Regions from separate parts of the Blastococcus goldschmidtiae genome, predicted to be linked through region 1. Evidence: riboswitches for the same ligand, from Rfam matches in the RefSeq annotation. Region 1 holds a riboswitch; the other holds the start of a gene.
The links. A riboswitch is a leader RNA that binds a small molecule or an ion and turns the genes downstream of it on or off. The one in region 1 is predicted to bind S-adenosylmethionine.
Positions count from the first base shown of each region.

Region 2: it holds a riboswitch for S-adenosylmethionine, as region 1 does, so the genes downstream of both, RM425_RS01615 (bifunctional o-acetylhomoserine/o-acetylserine sulfhydrylase) here and thrC (threonine synthase) in region 1, are expected to answer to the same signal.

Region 1 is NZ_JAVREI010000003.1:207,523-210,918, reverse strand. It holds gene RM425_RS07920 (alpha-amylase family glycosyl hydrolase) at 1-819, shown strand, start outside; gene RM425_RS07915 (HAD family hydrolase) at 830-1,660, opposite strand; SAM riboswitch class I at 1,720-1,869, shown strand; gene thrC (threonine synthase) at 1,882-3,183, shown strand; gene RM425_RS07905 (cold-shock protein) at 3,366-3,396, shown strand, end outside.
Region 2 is NZ_JAVREI010000001.1:332,027-335,422, forward strand. It holds gene metX (homoserine O-acetyltransferase MetX) at 1-503, opposite strand, end outside; gene RM425_RS01615 (bifunctional o-acetylhomoserine/o-acetylserine sulfhydrylase) at 521-1,813, opposite strand; SAM riboswitch class IV at 1,856-1,974, opposite strand; gene RM425_RS01620 (amino acid ABC transporter ATP-binding protein) at 2,084-2,860, opposite strand; gene RM425_RS01625 (amino acid ABC transporter permease) at 2,857-3,396, opposite strand, start outside.

The DNA.
Region 1 (3,396 bases):
GTGCTCGACGAGTTCCCCGGGGAGCCGGCCATGGTCGGCGAGGTCAACCTGCGTTCACCGTCCCTGATCGCCCCCTACTACGGCGCGGGCGACGAGCTCCACCTCGCCTTCAACTTCGTCCCCCTGTCCGGGCCCTGGGACGCGTCCTTCTGGCGCTCGGTGGTCGAGGAGACGCTGGCGGCGCTGCAGCCCAGCGAGGCCTGGCCGACCTGGGTCCTGTCCAACCACGACAACCCCCGCCACCGCACCCGCTACGGCGGGTCCGCGGCCCGGGCGCGCGCCGCCGCGGTGCTGCTGCTGACCCTCCCGGGCACGCCCTTCCTGTACGCGGGCGAGGAGCTGGGGCTCCAGGACGCCGTCGTCCCACCGGACCGGCAGGTCGATCCGGGCGGCCGCGACGGCTGCCGGGCACCCATCCCCTGGACGGCGGAGGACGGGCACGGCTGGCCGCCGCAACCCTGGCTGCCCTTCCCCCCGGAGGCCGCAGCGTCCAGTGCCGCCGTCCAGCGCGAGGACCCGGCCTCGATCCTGCACCTCTACCGGCGGCTGCTGGCGGTCCGCCGTGGCTCGCCGGCCCTCGCGCTCGGTGCCTGGAGGACGCTGCCGGCTCCGGAGGGCGTCCTCGCCTACGAGCGGCACGCCCCAGGAGACCGACGGGTCGTCGCGGTGAATTTCACCGGCCTGCCGGTCCCCTTCCCACTGGGCGAGCCCGCGGACGTGCAGCTCTCGTCGGCGGGCCGTCCCGAGGGCGTCCCCTGGACCGGATCCCTGGAGCCCGACGAAGCCGTGCTGCTGATCCCGGGGACACCTCCCGGCTGAACGGCTGCGGTCAATGCACCGGGAGGACGGCACGCACGGCCTGGGCCCAGCCCTCGCCCATCGCGGCGTCCGTGACGGTGGCGTTGGGGACGGCGGCGATCCGGTCGGCCATCCCGTCGACGCCGGCCCCGTTCGCGGTGATCCACAACCGGCCGACCGCGGGCGCCATGTCCAGGTCGCTCACGCTGTCGCCGATCGCCACCGCATCGGCGGGGTCGATCCCGCGGCGCTCCAGGTCCCAGGCGATCGCCGCGCCCTTGGAGATCCCGCGCGGCATCAGGTGGTAGACCCGCGGCGGCGCCGGGTCGGGGTCCAGCGTCATCCGGGAGGTGGCCGGGATGGCGCCGTTGTCCTTGAGGGTCAACCAGCCCACGCCCTGCTCGGCCAGCCACGCATCGACGGCGACGGGGTCCACCCGCCCGCGCAGCAGCGCGTCGGTGTCGTGCGTGGTGTGCCAGGGCGCGTGCCACTCCAGCCGGCCCGGATGGGCGGCGACGAGCTGCTCGACGACGCCGAGCGAGGCCATGACCTCCATCGGCGTCCGGCCGGCGTGCTCGGCGGGCAGCTCACCGGTGAACCGGTGCGTCCCCCTGCCGCCGTCCCAGGCGAGCACCGCGCCGAGCTCGGCGATCGCGCCGTCGGCGGCGAAGATCCGCGCGGCCTCCACGACCTGCTCGAACGTCCGCCCGCTGACCAGCACCAACGGCACCCCGGCCCGGTGCAGCTCGAGCAGCGCCGTCGCCGGGTCGGCCGTCAGATCCCGTGCGGCGGTGTGCCAGAAGGACCCACGCGGTCCCACCATCGTGCCGTCGAGGTCGGTGTAGACGATCCGCGCTGCCACGCCCCCCATCCTGTCCGCCGCCGCACCGGCAGCGGAGGGTGGGTAGAGTTGCCGGCGTTCACTCATCCAGAGGGGCAGAGGGACACGGCCCGATGAAGCCCCGGCAACCGCCGCTCATGCGACCCCGCACCCCGGTGCGGCCAGCGTCTGCGGGGAGGTGCCAATTCCGTCCCGCACGGCTCGACGGCCCGACGCGGGGAAGATGAGGAGGTAGTCGTCGCATGACTCTGACCGCTCCCGGTTCCGCCCAGGCCGACTCCAGCGCCGGTGGCCCCGTGCCGCCGTGTCCCGCCCGCGGGCTGATCTGCCGCAACTGCGGTGCAACCTTCGGCCTCGTCGCCGAGCACGCCTGCGCCGAGTGCTTCGGCCCGCTCGAGGTCGACTACGACCCCGAGCTCATGCGCGCGGTCACCCGCGAGCAGATCGAGGCCGGCCCGCAGAACATCTGGCGCTACGTAGCCCTGCTGCCCGTGGGCCAGGACCCGGCCTCCCGCGTCTCGCTCGACCCGGGCATGACGCCCCTGGTCCGCGCCGACCGCCTCGCCCAGGAACTGGGCATGACCGGGGGCCTGTGGGTCAAGGACGACTCCGCCAACCCGACGCACTCGTTCAAGGACCGCGTGGTCAGCCTCGCCGCCACGGCGGCCAAGGGGCTGGGGTACACGAAGATCGCGGCCGCCTCCACGGGCAACCTGGCCAACTCCGTCGCCGCGCACGCCGCCCGCATGGGGCTGCCGTCGTTCGTCTTCGTCCCCTCCGACCTGGAGCCCGGGAAGATCGTCCAGTCGGCGGTCTACGGGCAGACGCTGGTCGCCGTCGACGGCTCCTACGACGACGTCAACCGGCTGACCAGCGAGCTCGCCGAGACCGACGAGTTCGAGGACACCGCCTTCGTCAACCAGAACGTGCGGCCCTACTACGCCGAGGGCTCCAAGACGATGGGCTACGAGCTCGCCGAGCAGCTCGGCTGGCGCATCCCGGCCCAGGTCGTCATCCCCATGGCGTCGGGCTCGCTGCTGACCAAGGTGGACAAGGCGTTCCGCGAGCTCACCGCCGCGGGCATCGTCGAGGCCACCGAGTGGGCGATCTTCGGAGCGCAGTCGGCCGGCTGCGACCCGATCGCCACCGCCTTCGACAACGGCTGGGACGTCGTCAAGCCGGTGAAGCCCACCGGCATCGCGAAGTCGCTGAACATCGGCAACCCGGCCGACGGCCCGTACGCGCTCGACGCGATCCGCCGCACCGGTGGCGCGGTCGGCCGGGTCGGGGACGACGAGATCGTGCAGGGCATCCGTGACCTCGCCCGGACCACCGGCGTGTTCGCCGAGACCGCGGGTGGCGTGACCGTCGCCGTCCTCCGCCAGCTGGTGGGGAACGGGCGGCTGGACCCGGCCAAGGAGACCGTCGTCCTCAACACCGGTGAGGGGCTCAAGACGCTGGACCCGCTGATGCCGGTCGTCGGCCCGACGCACCAGGTGGAGCCGTCGCTGAAGTCGGCCCGCGCCGCAGGCCTCATCGGCTGACTCCGCGTCACCGGATCGGTGGATCCGGGAACGCGCCGTGCCTGATGTCTGTGTAACCCACGTCACTCTGTTGTAGGTTCTCGCGCGGTTCACTCCTTCTCGTTCGTGTCCGCGGGCGGAAGAGCGAGACCTCGCCCCACCACCCGCGGTGGGGTGACCGCACGCAGAACGTGGGAGCACACGTGGCACAGGGCACCGTGAAGTGGTTCAACG
Region 2 (3,396 bases), on a different contig from region 1:
TGCGGCAGGGCCACGGCCCACTCCAGCGCCCGCATGCCGCCCATCGAGCCGCCCACCACGCAGGCCCAGCGGTCGATGCCCAGCGCGTCGGCCAGGGCGACCTCGACCCGCACCTGGTCACCCACCGTCACCTCGGGGAAGCGGGAACCCCAGCGGGCGCCGTCCGGGCCGAGGGTGCCGGGCCCGGTCGTCCCCTGGCAGCCGCCCAGCACGTTGGCGCAGACGACGAACCACCGGTCGGTGTCCAGCGGGCGGCCCGGACCGACCAGCCTCTCCCCCCAGCCCGCCGTCGGGTGACCGGGCCCGGCGGGGCCGACGACGTGGCTGTCGCCGGTCAGCGCGTGCTCGACGAGGACGGCGTTGCCGCCGTCGGCGGCGAGCGTGCCCCACGTCTCGTAGGCGGCCCGCACGTCGGCGAGCTCCCCACCCCGCTCGAGCGGGACGGCGGGCAGGTCGAGGAAGAGCCGGTCACCGACCGGATCCCCCTCCACCCACCCGCCCATGCCGCCTGCGTTCCGGCTCAGGCGGACTTCGCGGCCCGGAACCCGGCCTCGAGGTCGGCGAGGATGTCCTCGATCCCCTCCAGGCCGACGGCCAGGCGCACCAGCCCGGGGGTGACACCGGTGGTCAGCTGCTCCTCGGGGGTCAGCTGCGAGTGCGTGGTCGACGCCGGGTGGATCACCAGCGAGCGCACGTCACCGATGTTGGCCACGTGGCTGTGCAGCTCGAGCGCCTCGACGAACTTCTGGCCGGCCTCCTTGCCGCCGTGCAGCTCGAAGGTGAGGACGGCGCCGGCGCCCTTCGGGCAGTACTTCTGCTGCGCCGCGTGCCACTGGTTGGTGGGCAGGCCGGCGTAGTTGACCCGGTCGACGGCGTCGTGGGCCTCGAGGAACTCGGCCACCCGCTGGGCGTTGGCCACGTGCCGGTCCATCCGCAGCGACAGGGTCTCGATGCCCTGCACGACCAGGAAGGCGTTGAAGGGCGAGACGGCCGGGCCGAGGTCGCGCAGCAGCTGCACCCGGGCCTTGAGCGCGAAGGCCGGCGCACCGAGATCGGCGTAGACCACGCCGTGGTACGTCGGATCGGGAGTGGTGAACATGGGGTGCTTGCCCCCGCGCCAGTCGAACGAGCCGCCGTCGACGATCACGCCGGCGATCGCGGTGCCGTGCCCGCCGAGGTACTTGGTCGCCGAGTGCACGACGACGTCGGCACCGAACTCGAAGGGGCGGATCAGGTAGGGCGTGGCGACGGTGTTGTCGACGATGAGCGGGACGCCGTTGCGGTGCGCGACGCCGGCGACGGTCTCGATGTCCAGGACGTCGCCCTTCGGGTTGCCGATGGTCTCGGCGTAGAAGGCCCGGGTGTTCTCCTGCACCAGCGACTGCCAGTTCTCCGGGTCGTCGGGGTCCTCGACGAAGGAGACCGTGATGCCCATCTTGGGCAGCGAGTGGTGCAGCAGGTTGTACGTGCCGCCGTAGAGGGATGCCGACGCGACGACGTGGTCGCCGGCCTCGGCGAGGTTGAGGATGGCCAGCGTCTCGGCGGCCTGCCCGGAGGCGACCGCCAGTGCCGCGACGCCGCCCTCCAGCGAGGCGACGCGCTGCTCGAGCGCGTCCTGCGTCGGGTTCATGATCCGCGTGTAGATGTTGCCCATCTCGGCCAGCGCGAACAGGTCCGCGGCGTGCTGGCTGTCGCGGAACTGGTAGCTGGTCGTCTGGTAGATCGGCAGGGCGCGGGCCCCGGTCGTCGGGTCGGGGCTGGTGCCGGCGTGGATCTGCCGGGTCTCGAAGCTCCAGTTCTGCGGGTCGCTCATGCGCCGTCTCCTCTCGCTCAGGAGATCCCGCGGCGCACGGGAGCCCCGTCCTTGCCCCCGCGGCGGGCGCCGCGACGGCCGGCTCTTCCCCTGGAGCACCTCAGACGGAGTAGGAGGTTGCCGGGCAGTCAGCCAGGTGCTTCGCACTGCCTCTCGTGAGCCATCGCGATCTTATGCACGCCGGATGTCTCACGTGAAACACGGGCCCCAACGGCCCCGTCCCGAGGCTCGCCCCGAGCTTGCGAGGGGTGAGGAGGACGGGGTCCTTGTTCAGAGCACCTTGGAGAGGAAGGAGCGGGTGCGTTCGTGCTGCGGGTCGGTGAGCACCCGCCGCGGGTCGCCGGCCTCGACGACGGCGCCGTCGTCCATGAACACCAGGCTGTCGCCCACCTCGCGGGCGAAGCCCATCTCGTGGGTGACCACCACCATGGTCATCCCGTCCGCGGCCAGGCCCCGCATGACGTCGAGCACCTCGCCGACCAGCTCCGGGTCCAGGGCCGAGGTGGGCTCGTCGAACAGCATGAGCTGCGGCTCCATCGCCAGGGCGCGGGCGATCGCGACCCGCTGCTGCTGGCCGCCGGAGAGCTGGTTCGGGTAGTTGTGGACCCGGTCGCCCAGCCCGACCCGTTCCAGCAGGGCGGCGCCGCGCTCGCGGGCCTCCGCCCGCTTCACGCCCTTCACCTGGATCGGCGCCTCGACGACGTTCTCCAGCGCGGTCATGTGCGGGAACAGGTTGAAGCGCTGGAAGACCATGCCGATCTCGCGGCGCTGGGCGGCCACCTCGGCGTCGCGCAGCTCGTGCAGCCGGCCGCCCTTCTCGCGGTAGCCCACCAGGTGGCCGTTCACCGACAGCCGTCCGGCGTCGATCCGCTCCAGGTGGTTGATGCAGCGCAGGAACGTGGACTTGCCCGACCCCGACGGGCCGACGATGCACATGACCTCGCGCGGGGCGACCTCCAGGTCGATCCCCTTGAGCACCTCCACGTGGCCGAAGGACTTGTGCACGTCCTCGGCCTTCACCATCGGTGGGGTCGGCACGCTGCTCATCGGACGCTGCCGGCCTGGGCGGCCTCGCGGGCCGCCCGCTGCTGCCGCGTCTCGCGGTTGCCGAAGCCGCGGCTGAACCGCTTCTCCAGGAAGTGCTGCCCGATCATGAGCAGGCTGGCCAGGGCCAGGTACCAGAGGATCGAGGCGACGGCCATCGGGATGACCTGGAAGGTACGGCTGCCGATGGCGCGCAGCTGGAAGTTGAGCTCGTTGGACACCGGCACCGCGATGAGCAGGGAGGTGTCCTTGAGCATCGCGATCGTCTCGTTGCCCATCGGCGGGATGATCACCCGCATCGCCTGGGGCAGCACGATCCGGCGCATCGTCTTCGCGCGGCTCATCCCCAGTGCGGCGGCCGCCTCGGTCTGCCCGGGGTCGACCGACTGGATGCCGGCCCGCACGATCTCGGCCGCGTAGGCGGCCTCGGACAGCGCCAGCCCCAGCAGGCCGGCGACGAACCCGCGGAAGATGTCGTTGCCGTCCAGGCTCAGGAAGCGCCAGTCGCCCTGCCAGCCGAAGAAGCCCATCAGCTGCTG